4 regions of the Bacillus arachidis genome follow, and region 2 is predicted to be linked to each of the others. Evidence: a T-box and tRNA genes for the amino acid it is inferred to sense, from the RefSeq annotation. Region 2 holds a T-box; the other regions hold tRNA genes.

Region 1 (4,133 bases), 1.1 Mb from region 2:
TTGATACAAATATCCCCAATATCTTCTACGTCATATCCGATGTTTTGAATTCTTTCAATTACTCCCGCATAACGAATTGCACTTGGACCCATATCAACTCCACGACGCATCTGTCCTAAGTCCATTGGAACTCCAACGATTGAAATTTCTTTCTTCATAGATAGTCTCCCCCTTTTATGCCTTCACTAAATATTTTAAATCTTTTATATACTCTGACTCAACTCGACATTTTTTTGTATGTATATACACCTCATTCACTAATATCTACGTAGAAATCTATATTTTTCGTCTGTTTTATGTATAAAATAAACCGTTTTCTAAAAAATCTCATTACACATGTACACATAAATAGTGAAAAATAAAACGTCCCCTATAATTAGAGACGTTTTCCTGAAGCTATTTTCCATACAGATGCGATATTCCGCGCAGTCATTTCAATATTTTCTCTTGCTGCTATATATGCTTCCTCTAGTGTCATTGGACTTGATGTGGCAGCAAACACAGCATCTATTCCTTCTTTATAAACTGAAATGTGATTCGAAAGTACAGAACCCCCAATAGCTATAACAGGTATATGTAGTCTCTTTGCACGTTTAGCAACCCCAACCGGTGCTTTTCCATAAGCGGTTTGCACATCTATCCTTCCTTCACCTGTAAGAACAAGAGTTGCTTCTTTTATATGTTCATCAAAATTTGTATAGTCTAATACAATTTCAATTCCCTTTCTTAATTGACCTTGTAGTACAGCAACAACTGCAGCCCCTAATCCTCCCCCAGCTCCTGCACCCGGTATCTCTTCCACATCAATGTGTACATGCCGTTTTAATACATAGGCATAATGCTTTAAATTATCATCTAACTGCGTGATCATTTCTGGATTTGCTCCTTTTTGCTTTGCAAATACAAAGGATGCTCCTTTTTGTCCTGTTAAAGGATTGTCTACATCACATGCCGCTTCTATTTTCACATGCGCTAAACGAGAATCCAACTTAGCTAAGTCTAAAGAATCAATAAAATGTAAATTTTCACCGACAGGTTCTATTATTCGTCCATCTTTCCTTAAAAACCTTACACCTAGGGCTGAGAGCATGCCTGTCCCTCCATCGTTCGTAGCACTTCCGCCAAGCCCTAAAATAATATGCTGTACACCTTTATCTAAGGCATCTAATATAAGCTCCCCCGTTCCTTTTGTTGTGGTGATGAGAGGGTTTCGCTGTTCAACCGGAACATGATGCAACCCCGACGCTGCTGCCATTTCAATAAACGCTGTTCTTTTATCTTGAGAAATACCGTAGAATGCATCTACACGTTCACCAAGTGGACCTGTTACGTAAAGTTGAATGATCTTTCCTCCTGTAGCATCAACAAGAGATTGAACGGTACCTTCTCCTCCATCTCCAATTGGAAGTTTCACATACTCAGCTTCAGGAAAAACTTTAGTAAACCCTTTTTCAATGGCCTTACATACTTCTATCGCTCGTAAGCTTTCTTTATATGAATCAGATGCAATAACAATTTTCAACACCTATTCCTCCCTTCCCCCGTATCCACACACGCTTTAATTCAAACCTTATATTTTACTCTATTTTTCTATTGTAAACGAAATAAATGGAAACTTGTCCTTATTAAAGCAGAATAAACAAAAAACCTTACATCAAAAGATGTAAGGTTTTTTCTAATTTATAATGGAGCCTAGCGGGATCGAACCGCTGACCTCCTGCGTGCAAGGCAGGCGCTCTCCCAGCTGAGCTAAGGCCCCGAAGTAAAAAAGCGGAAGACGGGATTCGAACCCGCGACCCCAACCTTGGCAAGGTTGTATTCTACCACTGAACTACTTCCGCGAAAATGGTGAGCCATGAAGGACTCGAACCTTCGACCCTCTGATTAAAAGTCAGATGCTCTACCAACTGAGCTAATGGCTCGTAAATGGCTGGGCTAGCTGGATTCGAACCAGCGCATGACGGAGTCAAAGTCCGTTGCCTTACCGCTTGGCTATAGCCCATTAATATTTACTAGTATGCTTGTCTTTTCAAAAAAATAAACCTTTATCAGGTTGTTTTTTTAAAATGGTGGAGGGGGGCAGATTCGAACTGCCGAACCCGAAGGAGCGGATTTACAGTCCGCCGCGTTTAGCCACTTCGCTACCCCTCCGACATTATAAACTATATATGGTGGAGGATGACGGGATCGAACCGCCGACCCCCTGCTTGTAAGGCAGGTGCTCTCCCAGCTGAGCTAATCCTCCAAAAGTGGTGACCCGTACGGGATTCGAACCCGTGTTACCGCCGTGAAAGGGCGGTGTCTTAACCACTTGACCAACGGGCCAAAAAGTTGTAATACTGTTCGCAAGCTTCCAACCGGGCTTGAACCGGTGACCTCTTCCTTACCATGGAAGTGCTCTACCAGCTGAGCTATGGAAGCATAATGGCTCCGCAGGTAGGACTCGAACCTACGACCGATCGGTTAACAGCCGATAGCTCTACCACTGAGCTACTGCGGAATAATATTAGCCTGGCAACGTCCTACTCTCACAGGGACAAGGTCCCAACTACCATCGGCGCTAGAGAGCTTAACTTCCGTGTTCGGTATGGGAACGGGTGTGACCTCTCTGCCATCATTACCAGACTTTTATTATTATACACATTCTTTTCAGAATGTCAAAAGGAATTTCAAATATATATTCCTTCAAAACTAGATAACATTTGCTTCATATTATATGGTTAAGTCCTCGATCTATTAGTATTCGTCAGCTCCACATGTCACCATGCTTCCACCTCGAACCTATCAACCTGATCATCTTTCAGGGATCTTACTAGCTTACGCTATGGGAAATCTCATCTTGAGGGGGGCTTCATGCTTAGATGCTTTCAGCACTTATCCCTTCCGCACATAGCTACCCAGCTATGCCCTTGGCAGAACAACTGGTACACCAGCGGTGCGTCCATCCCGGTCCTCTCGTACTAAGGACAGCTCCTCTCAAATTTCCTACGCCCACGACGGATAGGGACCGAACTGTCTCACGACGTTCTGAACCCAGCTCGCGTACCGCTTTAATGGGCGAACAGCCCAACCCTTGGGACCGACTACAGCCCCAGGATGCGATGAGCCGACATCGAGGTGCCAAACCTCCCCGTCGATGTGGACTCTTGGGGGAGATAAGCCTGTTATCCCCGGGGTAGCTTTTATCCGTTGAGCGATGGCCCTTCCATGCGGAACCACCGGATCACTAAGCCCGACTTTCGTCCCTGCTCGACTTGTAGGTCTCGCAGTCAAGCTCCCTTATGCCTTTGCACTCTACGAATGATTTCCAACCATTCTGAGGGAACCTTTGGGCGCCTCCGTTACACTTTAGGAGGCGACCGCCCCAGTCAAACTGCCCACCTGACACTGTCTCCCGGGTCGATAAGACCCGTAGGTTAGAATTTCAATACAGCCAGGGCGGTATCCCACCAGCGCCTCCACCGAAGCTAGCGCTCCGGCTTCAAAGGCTCCCGCCTATCCTGTACAAGCTGTACCAAAATTCAATATCAGGCTACAGTAAAGCTCCACGGGGTCTTTCCGTCCTGTCGCGGGTAACCTGCATCTTCACAGGTACTATAATTTCACCGAGTCTCTGGTTGAGACAGTGCCCAAATCGTTACACCTTTCGTGCGGGTCGGAACTTACCCGACAAGGAATTTCGCTACCTTAGGACCGTTATAGTTACGGCCGCCGTTTACTGGGGCTTCAGTTCAGAGCTTCGCTTGCGCTAACCCCTCTCCTTAACCTTCCAGCACCGGGCAGGTGTCAGCCCCTATACTTCGCCTTACGGCTTCGCAGAGACCTGTGTTTTTGCTAAACAGTCGCTTGGGCCTATTCACTGCGGCTTTCCGTTAAGAAAGCACCCCTTCTCCCGAAGTTACGGGGTCATTTTGCCGAGTTCCTTAACCAGAGTTCTCTCGCTCACCTTAGGATTCTCTCCTCGCCTACCTGTGTCGGTTTGCGGTACAGGCACCTTTTATCTCGCTAGAAGCTTTTCTTGGCAGCGGGGAATCAAAGACTTCGCTCCATAAGGAGCTTCCCCATCACAGCTCAGCCTTCACGATAAGCGGATTTGCCTACTTATCAGCCTAACTGCTTGGACGTGCACAACC
Region 2 (4,133 bases):
AACGGCATGAATGGGTGTAATAGACGCATCGTTTGGTCTAGTACATAAGCTAAAATAGAACGAGTTGTTTTCTTCGCTGCTTCATCTTCACCGTATAATGGTAGTTTTGCCATTTCAATGTACCAGTCACAGAAATCATCCCAAATGAAGTTGTATAACGCACGGCCAGCTTCACCGAATTCATATTTATCCATGTTACGTGTTACACTTTCAATCGTTTCATTTAAGCGAGTTAAAATCCACTTATCTGCAACAGATTTTTCACCAGTTAAATCGATATCTTCATATTGCATATCATCCATGTTCATTAATACGAAACGAGATGCATTCCAAATTTTATTAATGAAGTTCCAAGTAGATTCTACTTTCTCCATGCTAAAGCGTAAATCTTGTCCTGGTGCACTTCCCGTCGATAAGAAGAAACGCATTGCATCTGCACCGTACTTATCGATAACATCCATTGGATCAATACCGTTACCTAGAGATTTACTCATCTTACGCCCTTGCTCATCACGAACTAAACCATGAATTAATACATCCTTAAATGGACGCTCTCCTGTAAACTCTAAACCTTGGAAAATCATACGAGATACCCAGAAGAAAATAATATCATAACCCGTTACAAGCGCATCTGTAGAATAGTAGCGTTTGAAGTCTTCATCATTTTCATTTGGCCAACCAAGTGTTGAGAATGGCCATAACGCTGAGCTAAACCATGTATCAAGTACGTCGTTATCTTGATTCCAGTTTTCGATATCTGCTGGTGCTTCTGTACCTACGTATACTTCACCAGTTTCTTTATGATACCAAGCTGGAATGCGATGTCCCCACCATAATTGACGAGAAATACACCAGTCATGAATGTTTTCCATCCAGCGTAAGTATGTGTTCTCGAAACGATCTGGTACGAACGTTACTTTTTCTTCTTCTTTTTGTTGCAGAGCAACAGCCTTTTCTGCAAGTGGCGCCATTTTTACGAACCATTGTGTTGATAAGTAAGGCTCAACAACTGCTCCGCTACGCTCACTATGACCTACCGCATGCATATGAGGCTCGATTTCTACTAATACGCCAGCTTCTTGCAAGTCTTTTACTAACTCTTTACGGCATTCAAAACGATCCATACCGTTATATTTACCAGCTTTTTCATTCATTGTACCATCTTCGTTCATTACAAGAATGCGTGGTAAGTCGTGGCGGTTACCTACTTCAAAGTCATTCGGATCATGAGCTGGAGTAATTTTCACAACACCTGTTCCGAAATCTTTTTCTACGTACTCATCAGCAATAATCGGAATCTCACGGCCTACAATTGGAAGTGTAACTGTTTTTCCGATTAAATGTTTGTAACGATCATCTTCCGGATGAACTGCTACTGCTGTATCACCAAGCATTGTTTCTGGACGAGTTGTCGCAAGACGAATATGACCAGAACCGTCTGTTAACGGATAGTTCATATGGTAGAATGCACCTTGAACCTCTTTATGAATTACTTCTATATCAGAAAGAGCTGTGCGTGTTGCTGGGTCCCAGTTAATGATATACTCACCGCGGTAAATTAAACCTTTTTCGTATAATTGAACGAATACTTTATTAACCGCATCAGATAAACCTTTATCTAATGTGAAGCGCTCACGCGTATAATCTAATCCTAAACCAACTTTTCCCCATTGCTGACGAATGTGAGAAGCATACTCTTCTTTCCATTCCCATGCCTTTTCAAGGAATTTCTCACGGCCAAGATCGTAACGTGAAATACCTTCTTCACGAAGTTTCGCTTCTACTTTTGCTTGCGTTGCGATGCCTGCATGGTCCATACCAGGAAGCCATAATACATCGTAACCTTGCATACGCTTCGTACGTGTTAGAATATCTTGAAGTGTTGTATCCCAAGCATGACCTAAGTGTAGCTTACCTGTTACGTTTGGAGGTGGAATTACAATTGTATACGGCTGTTTTTCCGCATCTCCTTTTGCTTCGAAATATTGGCCATCAAGCCACCATTTATAGCGGCCTTCTTCAACGGACATATGATCATATTTAGTTGGTAAATTCTTTTCCGTGTTTGACATTATTTTCCCTCCTTCAGAATAAAAAATGTCCCTCATCCAAAAAGGACGAGGGACATCGTGGTACCACCTTTATTTACAAACAAATTCAAAATTTGCTTATACTCTTAATTTGATAACGGACAGATCCGTCTTTTCCTAATGAGAATGAATCCGTTCAGAAAAGATGCTCCAGGGCTACCTTCTAACATGACTATCTAGAGAATCTCACAGCTAATAATTCTCCTCTCTGCAGACGTTTAATGTTATACTCTTCCCCTTCAACGCATTTATATAATTGTTATTTATTATATACAATAGTGTAAAAAACGAAACCATATTCGTCAAGATAAAAATATTTTTCAGCATTTTTCTACAATGGATAGATGCTATACTTTCCTATTTGATAAAAACAACCTATAATCATCAATCAGCTTAACTATTTTTTCTGTAATATATATGAAAGTCTGCAGCACAAGCACCTTAGGTATTTACCCCGCATACTGTAATATTACCCCTTCATCTTTTAAGATTCATGTACGGCAATAGCCTTTCTATACGGAGGAATGATTATGCGACGTTACAAACGCACCTATAATTTTTCAGCCCCTTCATGGGTTAGAAATTTGCAAACCATATTCGCTGATTTTGCAATTCCACTTACTATTTTCCAAGGAATTCGCACTTTACTACTTCCTACCTTTTTAGACTTTATCATCCTTATCATCTTTGTTGTAGCAACGATTCGCTTGCATTTTCAGCCGTAGCCTCAAGATACTTGAGACTACGGCTGTTACTCATTCCCTTGCTGCGCTGCTTGTAATTGTGAAATAAAATATTCTATATTACTTACAAGCCAATGCGCTTGTTGTAACATTTTCACACCTTGAAGTTCTTGCTTTTCACTACGACTCTGCTGTTTGCTTGTATAAGATTGAATTTGCCGAATAAATGGAGAAGGATATGTTAGATAAGCGAACATAAGAAGTTGCTCTTCTTTCGTAAACGGAAAATTCTTTTGATACACCTGATACCATTCAAAACGATCGTTTCTCGCCATTGGGTATGTGTTCAGTGAGCGGGAATAAAAACGGACAAGATCTTGAACTGGTGTTGCAAACTGAGATTTTTCCAAACTAATAAAATAACCATTTCGTTCATAATCGAATAAAAAATGCTTCATTGATACATTGCCATGGATAAAAGAAACTCGTGTTTTTTCTTTCTCTTTCATCACTTCATGCCACTCTGAAAGCTGTTTCGTTGCAAATTCACGTGCCCTCATCACGTGATGAAAATACGTACAATACTGTAGTTCAAACGGAGACATATACCATTTCGCCTCAGATTCTACAAGAAATTTCTCTAAGAACTCCCCATCTTCCTCCCAACGCTCAGAGACATTTTTATAATGCTTCTCTAACGTTTCTTCCGTATATGATTCTTCTTTTACCGTCCTTTGGTGAAGCAGCGCTAACGTCTGAAACATTTTGTGATATTGATCATTGTCATCTCCACTTCCTTCAGCTCGCTCCAGCCAGGGCATTAAATAATAACTATATGTTTCATCGTTCAAAATGTGATTCCCATCTATTGCATGGTAAATGGGTGCATAATGTGTAAATCCCTTTTCACGTAAATATTGAATATGATACATTAAATGATTTCGCTTCAATCGATGAGATGGTAATTTTTTTAATGCATATGGCCCTTGATTCGTATAAATTTTTATGACACTTCCGTGCTCTTCCATATGTTGGACATCTAATTGATACCGCTGTACGATCGGTGCATAACGATCCCGTAATTCTATATCCATACGAATGATCCTTTCTCATTCAAAAACGTAAAATAAAATTCCTTTTAACTGGAATAACCGATTTCTATAGAAATGCAGATTGAAAAACCGACATAAAGCCTAATCTTTAAGTGGAAGAAAGCATTAGAAGCGGTCAGTTCCTTTTTTCGCCCCATACCACGTGAGAACAAAAGGTGAAGATAAGTGGGGATTCATCCTCCTGCTGGGAACCCTCACGCTATCTTCCTCATTTCCATCTAAATCTTGAGGTGGGGGATCTTACTGCC
Region 3 (4,133 bases), 1.7 Mb from region 2:
AGCTTTAGGGCTAGCCTCAAGTGTTAGAGTCTTGGAGGTAGAGCACTGATTGGACTAGGGGTCCTCATCGGATTACCGAATTCAGTCAAACTCCGAATGCCAATGACTTATCCTTGGGAGTCAGACTGCGAGTGATAAGATCCGTAGTCAAAAGGGAAACAGCCCAGACCGCCAGCTAAGGTCCCAAAGTGTGTATTAAGTGGAAAAGGATGTGGAGTTGCTTAGACAACTAGGATGTTGGCTTAGAAGCAGCCACCATTTAAAGAGTGCGTAATAGCTCACTAGTCGAGTGACTCTGCGCCGAAAATGTACCGGGGCTAAATACACCACCGAAGCTGCGGATTGATACTTACGTATCAGTGGTAGGGGAGCGTTCTAAGGACAGTGAAGTCAGACCGGAAGGACTGGTGGAGTGCTTAGAAGTGAGAATGCCGGTATGAGTAGCGAAAGACGGGTGAGAATCCCGTCCACCGAATGCCTAAGGTTTCCTGAGGAAGGCTCGTCCGCTCAGGGTTAGTCAGGACCTAAGCCGAGGCCGACAGGCGTAGGCGATGGACAACAGGTTGATATTCCTGTACCACCTCTTTATCGTTTGAGCAATGGAGGGACGCAGAAGGATAGAAGAAGCGTGCGATTGGTTGTGCACGTCCAAGCAGTTAGGCTGATAAGTAGGCAAATCCGCTTATCGTGAAGGCTGAGCTGTGATGGGGAAGCTCCTTATGGAGCGAAGTCTTTGATTCCCCGCTGCCAAGAAAAGCTTCTAGCGAGATAAAAGGTGCCTGTACCGCAAACCGACACAGGTAGGCGAGGAGAGAATCCTAAGGTGAGCGAGAGAACTCTGGTTAAGGAACTCGGCAAAATGACCCCGTAACTTCGGGAGAAGGGGTGCTTTCTTAACGGAAAGCCGCAGTGAATAGGCCCAAGCGACTGTTTAGCAAAAACACAGGTCTCTGCGAAGCCGTAAGGCGAAGTATAGGGGCTGACACCTGCCCGGTGCTGGAAGGTTAAGGAGAGGGGTTAGCGCAAGCGAAGCTCTGAACTGAAGCCCCAGTAAACGGCGGCCGTAACTATAACGGTCCTAAGGTAGCGAAATTCCTTGTCGGGTAAGTTCCGACCCGCACGAAAGGTGTAACGATTTGGGCACTGTCTCAACCAGAGACTCGGTGAAATTATAGTACCTGTGAAGATGCAGGTTACCCGCGACAGGACGGAAAGACCCCGTGGAGCTTTACTGTAGCCTGATATTGAATTTTGGTACAGCTTGTACAGGATAGGCGGGAGCCTTTGAAGCCGGAGCGCTAGCTTCGGTGGAGGCGCTGGTGGGATACCGCCCTGGCTGTATTGAAATTCTAACCTACGGGTCTTATCGACCCGGGAGACAGTGTCAGGTGGGCAGTTTGACTGGGGCGGTCGCCTCCTAAAGTGTAACGGAGGCGCCCAAAGGTTCCCTCAGAATGGTTGGAAATCATTCGTAGAGTGCAAAGGCATAAGGGAGCTTGACTGCGAGACCTACAAGTCGAGCAGGGACGAAAGTCGGGCTTAGTGATCCGGTGGTTCCGCATGGAAGGGCCATCGCTCAACGGATAAAAGCTACCCCGGGGATAACAGGCTTATCTCCCCCAAGAGTCCACATCGACGGGGAGGTTTGGCACCTCGATGTCGGCTCATCGCATCCTGGGGCTGTAGTCGGTCCCAAGGGTTGGGCTGTTCGCCCATTAAAGCGGTACGCGAGCTGGGTTCAGAACGTCGTGAGACAGTTCGGTCCCTATCCGTCGTGGGCGTAGGAAATTTGAGAGGAGCTGTCCTTAGTACGAGAGGACCGGGATGGACGCACCGCTGGTGTACCAGTTGTTCTGCCAAGGGCATAGCTGGGTAGCTATGTGCGGAAGGGATAAGTGCTGAAAGCATCTAAGCATGAAGCCCCCCTCAAGATGAGATTTCCCATAGCGTAAGCTAGTAAGATCCCTGAAAGATGATCAGGTTGATAGGTTCGAGGTGGAAGCATGGTGACATGTGGAGCTGACGAATACTAATAGATCGAGGACTTAACCATATAATATGAAGCAAATGTTATCTAGTTTTGAAGGAATATATATTTAAAATTCCTTTTGACATTCTGAAAAGAATGTGTATAATAATAAAAGTCTGGTAATGATGGCAGAGAGGTCACACCCGTTCCCATACCGAACACGGAAGTTAAGCTCTCTAGCGCCGATGGTAGTTGGGGCCTTGCCCCTGTGAGAGTAGGACGTTGCCAGGCAAATGGAGGATTAGCTCAGCTGGGAGAGCACCTGCCTTACAAGCAGGGGGTCGGCGGTTCGATCCCGTCATCCTCCACCATATAATGTCGGAGGGGTAGCGAAGTGGCTAAACGCGGCGGACTGTAAATCCGCTCCTTCGGGTTCGGCAGTTCGAATCTGCCCCCCTCCACCATTTCTTAATTAATGGGCTATAGCCAAGCGGTAAGGCAACGGACTTTGACTCCGTCATGCGCTGGTTCGAATCCAGCTAGCCCAGCCATTAAGAGCCATTAGCTCAGTTGGTAGAGCATCTGACTTTTAATCAGAGGGTCGAAGGTTCGAGTCCTTCATGGCTCACCATTTTAAAAAAATATGCGGGTGTGGCGGAATTGGCAGACGCACCAGACTTAGGATCTGGCGCCTTTGGCGTGGGGGTTCGACTCCCTTCACCCGCACTTTTAATAAAATATCTCATACATGTCTTGCGGAAGTAGTTCAGTGGTAGAATACAACCTTGCCAAGGTTGGGGTCGCGGGTTCGAATCCCGTCTTCCGCTCCAATTTTCAGTATGACATGCCGGGGTGGCGGAACAGGCAGACGCACAGGACTTAAAATCCTGCGGTGGGTGACCACCGTGCGGGTTCGACCCCCGCCCTCGGCACCATATGCGCCCGTAGCTCAATTGGATAGAGCGTTTGACTACGGATCAAAAGGTTAGGGGTTCGAGTCCTCTCGGGCGCGCTTTTATTAACGGGAAGTGGCTCAGCTTGGTAGAGCACCTGGTTTGGGACCAGGGGGTCGCAGGTTCAAATCCTGTCTTCCCGATATTTTAAACATGGGGCCTTAGCTCAGCTGGGAGAGCGCCTGCCTTGCACGCAGGAGGTCAGCGGTTCGATCCCGCTAGGCTCCACTTTATTTATGGAGGTATACCCAAGTCTGGCTGAAGGGATCGGTCTTGAAAACCGACAGGCGGCGAGAGTCGCGCGGGGGTTCGAATCCCTCTACCTCCTCCATTTTTATTGTAAAATGAGATAGGATTTGATTTAATAGATTGTTAAATGGTCTGTATAAAACATATAGACATGAATAAAAGATTTATTTGATTTTTTTTATGGAGGTATACCCAAGTCTGGCTGAAGGGATCGGTCTTGAAAACCGACAGGCGGTGAGAATCGCGCGGGGGTTCGAATCCCTCTACCTCCTCCATTTAAAAAAAGAATATGATATCGTCGCGGGGTGGAGCAGTCTGGTAGCTCGTCGGGCTCATAACCCGAAGGTCGCAGGTTCAAATCCTGTCCCCGCAACCAAATGGTCCCGTGGTGTAGTGGTTAACATGCCTGCCTGTCACGCAGGAGATCGCCGGTTCGACCCCGGTCGGGACCGCCATTTACATAAAGGCTCGGTAGCTCAGTCGGTAGAGCAGAGGACTGAAAATCCTCGTGTCGGCGGTTCGATTCCGTCCCGAGCCATCTTTTTTTTTTGGAAAGCCGGCTTAGCTCAATTGGTAGAGCAACTGACTTGTAATCAGTAGGTTGGGGGTTCAAGTCCTCTAGCCGGCACCACTTAGGGGCATAGTTTAAAGGTAGAACAGAGGTCTCCAAAACCTCCGGTGTGGGTTCAATTCCTACTGCCCCTGTAGAAAATATGGGCCTATAGCTCAGCTGGTTAGAGCGCACGCCTGATAAGCGTGAGGTCGATGGTTCGAGTCCATTTAGGCCCACCATATTCCGCAGTAGCTCAGTGGTAGAGCTATCGGCTGTTAACCGATCGGTCGTAGGTTCGAGTCCTACCTGCGGAGCCATGGCCCGTTGGTCAAGTGGTTAAGACACCGCCCTTTCACGGCGGTAACACGGGTTCGAATCCCGTACGGGTCATACAAAAGAGTCAGCAATT
Region 4 (4,133 bases), 1.5 Mb from region 2:
TAACAAAAGGTCTCTTTTTCATATATTATTCCCCTAAATCTACATTGTGGTAGACTTGTTGAACATCTTCTAAATCTTCCAATGCATCAATCATTTTTTCAAATTGTACTTGTGCATCTTCTGAAAGTGTTACATCACTTTGTGCAAGCATTGTTAGTTCAGCAACTGTGAATTCTGTAATACCAGCATCCTTAAGCGCTGCTTGTACCGCATGGAACTGATCAGGCTCAGCATAAACGATAACTGCCTCTTCTTCTTCTAAAATATCACGTGCATCTACGTCTGCTTCCATTAAAATTTCAAGCACTTCATCTGCAGTTTTTCCTTCAAGTCCAATAACAGCTGTCGCATCAAACATATATGCTACAGATCCATTTACACCCATATTACCACTGTTTTTACTAAACGCAGCACGTACATCTGCTGCAGTACGATTCACGTTATTTGTAAGTGTATCTACAATTACCATAGATCCGTTTGGTCCAAATCCTTCATAACGAAGTTCGTCATAATTTTCTTCTGAACCACCTTTTGCTTTTTCAATTGCACGGTCAATAATTGTTTTTGGTACACTGTACGTTTTTGCACGCTCAAGTACAACTTTTAAAGCTTGGTTTGATTCTGGATCTGGCTCACCTTGTTTTGCTGCTACATAAATCTCACGTCCAAATTTAGCGTATACGCGACTTGTATTTGCATCTTTTGATGCTTTTTTGTCTTTAATATTATTCCATTTACGACCCATTCTGTTCCACTCTCTTTCACGTTTAAATCTACATAAAAAATATTAATATGAAATATAATGTTTATTCAACACTTTTTCAAAATAAATACAAAAAGTTCATTATCGACTCACATTATTGACATAATATACATCGATATAATTTAGTTCATTCCCAAATTATATTATACCTTAATTCTATAATTCATTACGAGTTTAACACTCAAATAACATGATTTTACAGTGTAATGTTGTTTAGTATACTGCTCACGAATAACAGGATAAAGTGAAACTTTAATCAGTGGGGGGCTTCATCCCCCGCTGATTATTAGCCCTCACCAATCGGGCTTTTACGGGCAATTTATCTCCCACCTAACTTCTTAAAGAAAAGTGGAAGTGGCTCGTCCAGAATGTGAGGAGGATGGAGCTTCTGACGTAGAGGTATTTTTTGCCTCGCAGGAAGAAGCGAAAACATCGAACATTCTGTCCACTGGAACTGGACAATGCTTTCGCTGAGTTTTGAGGTGGGAGTATTACTGCCCGCAAATAGCGGGATAAAAATTCCACCTATATATTACGCTCCCTTATAATTGCTCACGTACACGATTCGATGCACACGCTCTCCTATTATTTTGCTATGCTAAAAAATCCAAAAAAAGACTTTAACATTTCTGTTAAAGTCTTTTTTCACGTTATTTGATACCGATGGTCGGGGTCGAACCGACACTCCCGAAGGAACACGATTTTGAGTCGTGCGCGTCTGCCAATTCCGCCACATCGGCATAATAAGAAAGGCGGCAACCGGATTCGAACCGGTGGTAAAGGTTTTGCAGACCTCTGCCTTACCACTTGGCTATGCCGCCATATTAAATTTGGAGCGGAAGACGGGATTCGAACCCGCGACCCCAACCTTGGCAAGGTTGTATTCTACCACTGAACTACTTCCGCAAAAATGGCTGGGCTAGCTGGATTCGAACCAGCGCATGACGGAGTCAAAGTCCGTTGCCTTACCGCTTGGCTATAGCCCATCGAATTACTAATACATTATATGTTTACAATTCTTATTTTATTACAATTAATATTTAAGTAAGACATTAAATATCTTATCAAAGTTAAATTAATTTGTAAATTTTAAAAAAATGGGGCGACTGATGGGAATCGAACCCACGAATGCCGGAGCCACAATCCGGTGCGTTAACCACTTCGCCACAACCGCCATGTTGTATTTATTTGGCAGGGGTAGTAGGAATTGAACCCACACCGGAGGTTTTGGAGACCTCTGTTCTACCTTTAAACTATACCCCTATATAAAATGTAAATGGTGGAGGGGGGCAGATTCGAACTGCCGAACCCGAAGGAGCGGATTTACAGTCCGCCGCGTTTAGCCACTTCGCTACCCCTCCGAAACTTACATGGTGCCGGCTAGAGGACTTGAACCCCCAACCTACTGATTACAAGTCAGTTGCTCTACCAATTGAGCTAAGCCGGCGTATTTATTTAAAAATGGTGGCTCGGGACGGAATCGAACCGCCGACACGAGGATTTTCAGTCCTCTGCTCTACCGACTGAGCTACCGAGCCAGAAATAAATGGCGGTCCCGACCGGGGTCGAACCGGCGATCTCCTGCGTGACAGGCAGGCATGTTAACCACTACACCACGGGACCATTTGGTTGCGGGGACAGGATTTGAACCTGCGACCTTCGGGTTATGAGCCCGACGAGCTACCAGACTGCTCCACCCCGCGATAATACTATTCATATACTATTTTTATATATGGTGGAGGATGACGGGATCGAACCGCCGACCCCCTGCTTGTAAGGCAGGTGCTCTCCCAGCTGAGCTAATCCTCCAAAGTGGTGACCCGTACGGGATTCGAACCCGTGTTACCGCCGTGAAAGGGCGGTGTCTTAACCACTTGACCAACGGGCCAAAATTATCATGGCGGAGAGCAAGGGATTCGAACCCTTGATACGCTTGTGACGTATACACGATTTCCAATCGTGCTCCTTCGGCCAACTCGGACAGCTCTCCAATCATGGCTCCGCAGGTAGGAATCGAACCTACGACCGATCGGTTAACAGCCGATAGCTCTACCGCTGAGCTACTGCGGAATGATATTAGCCTGGCAACGTCCTACTCTCACAGGGGCAAGGCCCCAACTACCATCGGCGCTAGAGAGCTTAACTTCCGTGTTCGGTATGGGAACGGGTGTGACCTCTCTGCCATCATTACCAGACTATATTCACTCGAGACAAACATTATTATACTTGATTGATTAAAAAAGTCAATAAGTTTTTTATGTTCTCTCAAAACTAGATAACATTTGCTTCATATTATATGGTTAAGTCCTCGATCTATTAGTATTCGTCAGCTCCACATGTCACCATGCTTCCACCTCGAACCTATCAACCTGATCATCTTTCAGGGATCTTACTAGCTTACGCTATGGGAAATCTCATCTTGAGGGGGGCTTCATGCTTAGATGCTTTCAGCACTTATCCCTTCCGCACATAGCTACCCAGCTATGCCCTTGGCAGAACAACTGGTACACCAGCGGTGCGTCCATCCCGGTCCTCTCGTACTAAGGACAGCTCCTCTCAAATTTCCTACGCCCACGACGGATAGGGACCGAACTGTCTCACGACGTTCTGAACCCAGCTCGCGTACCGCTTTAATGGGCGAACAGCCCAACCCTTGGGACCGACTACAGCCCCAGGATGCGATGAGCCGACATCGAGGTGCCAAACCTCCCCGTCGATGTGGACTCTTGGGGGAGATAAGCCTGTTATCCCCGGGGTAGCTTTTATCCGTTGAGCGATGGCCCTTCCATGCGGAACCACCGGATCACTAAGCCCGACTTTCGTCCCTGCTCGACTTGTAGGTCTCGCAGTCAAGCTCCCTTATGCCTTTGCACTCTACGAATGATTTCCAACCATTCTGAGGGAACCTTTGGGCGCCTCCGTTACACTTTAGGAGGCGACCGCCCCAGTCAAACTGCCCACCTGACACTGTCTCCCGGGTCGATAAGACCCGTAGGTTAGAATTTCAATACAGCCAGGGCGGTATCCCACCAGCGCCTCCACCGAAGCTAGCGCTCCGGCTTCAAAGGCTCCCGCCTATCCTGTACAAGCTGTACCAAAATTCAATATCAGGCTACAGTAAAGCTCCACGGGGTCTTTCCGTCCTGTCGCGGGTAACCTGCATCTTCACAGGTACTATAATTTCACCGAGTCTCTGGTTGAGACAGTGCCCAAATCGTTACACCTTTCGTGCGGGTCGGAACTTACCCGACAAGGAATTTCGCTACCTTAGGACCGTTATAGTTACGGCCGCCGTTTACTGGGGCTTCAGTTCAGAGCTTCGCTTGCGCTAACCCCTCTCCTTAACCTTCCAGCACCGGGCAGGTGTCAG

What was found. A T-box is a leader RNA that pairs with one kind of tRNA and senses whether it is charged. The one in region 2 lies ahead of QRY57_RS21970 (valine--tRNA ligase), so its partner is inferred to be a tRNA-Val.
Region 1: it has a tRNA-Val gene. The T-box ahead of QRY57_RS21970 (valine--tRNA ligase) is inferred to sense a tRNA for this amino acid. The anticodon was not compared.
Region 3: it has a tRNA-Val gene. The T-box ahead of QRY57_RS21970 (valine--tRNA ligase) is inferred to sense a tRNA for this amino acid. The anticodon was not compared.
Region 4: it has a tRNA-Val gene. The T-box ahead of QRY57_RS21970 (valine--tRNA ligase) is inferred to sense a tRNA for this amino acid. The anticodon was not compared.

What each region holds. Positions count from the first base shown of each region.
Region 1 covers NZ_CP127376.1:157,532-161,664, reverse strand. The annotation lists gene rocF (arginase) at 1-158, opposite strand, end outside; gene QRY57_RS02595 (glycerate kinase) at 377-1,522, opposite strand; tRNA gene QRY57_RS02590 (tRNA-Ala) at 1,687-1,759, opposite strand; tRNA gene QRY57_RS02585 (tRNA-Gly) at 1,770-1,841, opposite strand; tRNA gene QRY57_RS02580 (tRNA-Lys) at 1,847-1,922, opposite strand; tRNA gene QRY57_RS02575 (tRNA-Gln) at 1,928-2,002, opposite strand; tRNA gene QRY57_RS02570 (tRNA-Tyr) at 2,068-2,151, opposite strand; tRNA gene QRY57_RS02565 (tRNA-Val) at 2,170-2,245, opposite strand; tRNA gene QRY57_RS02560 (tRNA-Glu) at 2,251-2,325, opposite strand; tRNA gene QRY57_RS02555 (tRNA-Thr) at 2,349-2,421, opposite strand; tRNA gene QRY57_RS02550 (tRNA-Asn) at 2,426-2,500, opposite strand; rRNA gene rrf (5S ribosomal RNA) at 2,510-2,625, opposite strand; rRNA gene QRY57_RS02540 (23S ribosomal RNA) at 2,717-4,133, opposite strand, start outside.
Region 2 covers NZ_CP127376.1:3,940,944-3,945,076, forward strand. The annotation lists gene QRY57_RS21970 (valine--tRNA ligase) at 1-2,072, opposite strand, end outside; T-box leader at 2,111-2,342, opposite strand; gene QRY57_RS21975 (YszA family small membrane protein) at 2,621-2,815, shown strand; gene ysxE (spore coat protein YsxE) at 2,842-3,867, opposite strand.
Region 3 covers NZ_CP127376.1:751,210-755,342, forward strand. The annotation lists rRNA gene QRY57_RS05385 (23S ribosomal RNA) at 1-2,053, shown strand, start outside; rRNA gene rrf (5S ribosomal RNA) at 2,145-2,260, shown strand; tRNA gene QRY57_RS05395 (tRNA-Val) at 2,265-2,340, shown strand; tRNA gene QRY57_RS05400 (tRNA-Tyr) at 2,350-2,433, shown strand; tRNA gene QRY57_RS05405 (tRNA-Gln) at 2,446-2,520, shown strand; tRNA gene QRY57_RS05410 (tRNA-Lys) at 2,525-2,600, shown strand; tRNA gene QRY57_RS05415 (tRNA-Leu) at 2,615-2,695, shown strand; tRNA gene QRY57_RS05420 (tRNA-Gly) at 2,725-2,799, shown strand; tRNA gene QRY57_RS05425 (tRNA-Leu) at 2,816-2,904, shown strand; tRNA gene QRY57_RS05430 (tRNA-Arg) at 2,908-2,981, shown strand; tRNA gene QRY57_RS05435 (tRNA-Pro) at 2,992-3,065, shown strand; tRNA gene QRY57_RS05440 (tRNA-Ala) at 3,078-3,150, shown strand; tRNA gene QRY57_RS05445 (tRNA-Ser) at 3,161-3,253, shown strand; tRNA gene QRY57_RS05450 (tRNA-Ser) at 3,354-3,446, shown strand; tRNA gene QRY57_RS05455 (tRNA-Met) at 3,471-3,547, shown strand; tRNA gene QRY57_RS05460 (tRNA-Asp) at 3,551-3,626, shown strand; tRNA gene QRY57_RS05465 (tRNA-Phe) at 3,637-3,709, shown strand; tRNA gene QRY57_RS05470 (tRNA-Thr) at 3,727-3,802, shown strand; tRNA gene QRY57_RS05475 (tRNA-Trp) at 3,806-3,876, shown strand; tRNA gene QRY57_RS05480 (tRNA-Ile) at 3,887-3,963, shown strand; tRNA gene QRY57_RS05485 (tRNA-Asn) at 3,967-4,041, shown strand; tRNA gene QRY57_RS05490 (tRNA-Glu) at 4,043-4,114, shown strand.
Region 4 covers NZ_CP127376.1:538,639-542,771, reverse strand. The annotation lists gene QRY57_RS04480 (YebC/PmpR family DNA-binding transcriptional regulator) at 26-745, opposite strand; tRNA gene QRY57_RS04475 (tRNA-Leu) at 1,422-1,503, opposite strand; tRNA gene QRY57_RS04470 (tRNA-Cys) at 1,514-1,584, opposite strand; tRNA gene QRY57_RS04465 (tRNA-Gly) at 1,595-1,669, opposite strand; tRNA gene QRY57_RS04460 (tRNA-Gln) at 1,675-1,749, opposite strand; tRNA gene QRY57_RS04455 (tRNA-His) at 1,862-1,937, opposite strand; tRNA gene QRY57_RS04450 (tRNA-Trp) at 1,953-2,026, opposite strand; tRNA gene QRY57_RS04445 (tRNA-Tyr) at 2,041-2,124, opposite strand; tRNA gene QRY57_RS04440 (tRNA-Thr) at 2,135-2,210, opposite strand; tRNA gene QRY57_RS04435 (tRNA-Phe) at 2,226-2,301, opposite strand; tRNA gene QRY57_RS04430 (tRNA-Asp) at 2,311-2,386, opposite strand; tRNA gene QRY57_RS04425 (tRNA-Met) at 2,390-2,466, opposite strand; tRNA gene QRY57_RS04420 (tRNA-Val) at 2,497-2,572, opposite strand; tRNA gene QRY57_RS04415 (tRNA-Glu) at 2,577-2,651, opposite strand; tRNA gene QRY57_RS04410 (tRNA-Ser) at 2,662-2,753, opposite strand; tRNA gene QRY57_RS04405 (tRNA-Asn) at 2,759-2,833, opposite strand; rRNA gene rrf (5S ribosomal RNA) at 2,843-2,958, opposite strand; rRNA gene QRY57_RS04395 (23S ribosomal RNA) at 3,060-4,133, opposite strand, start outside.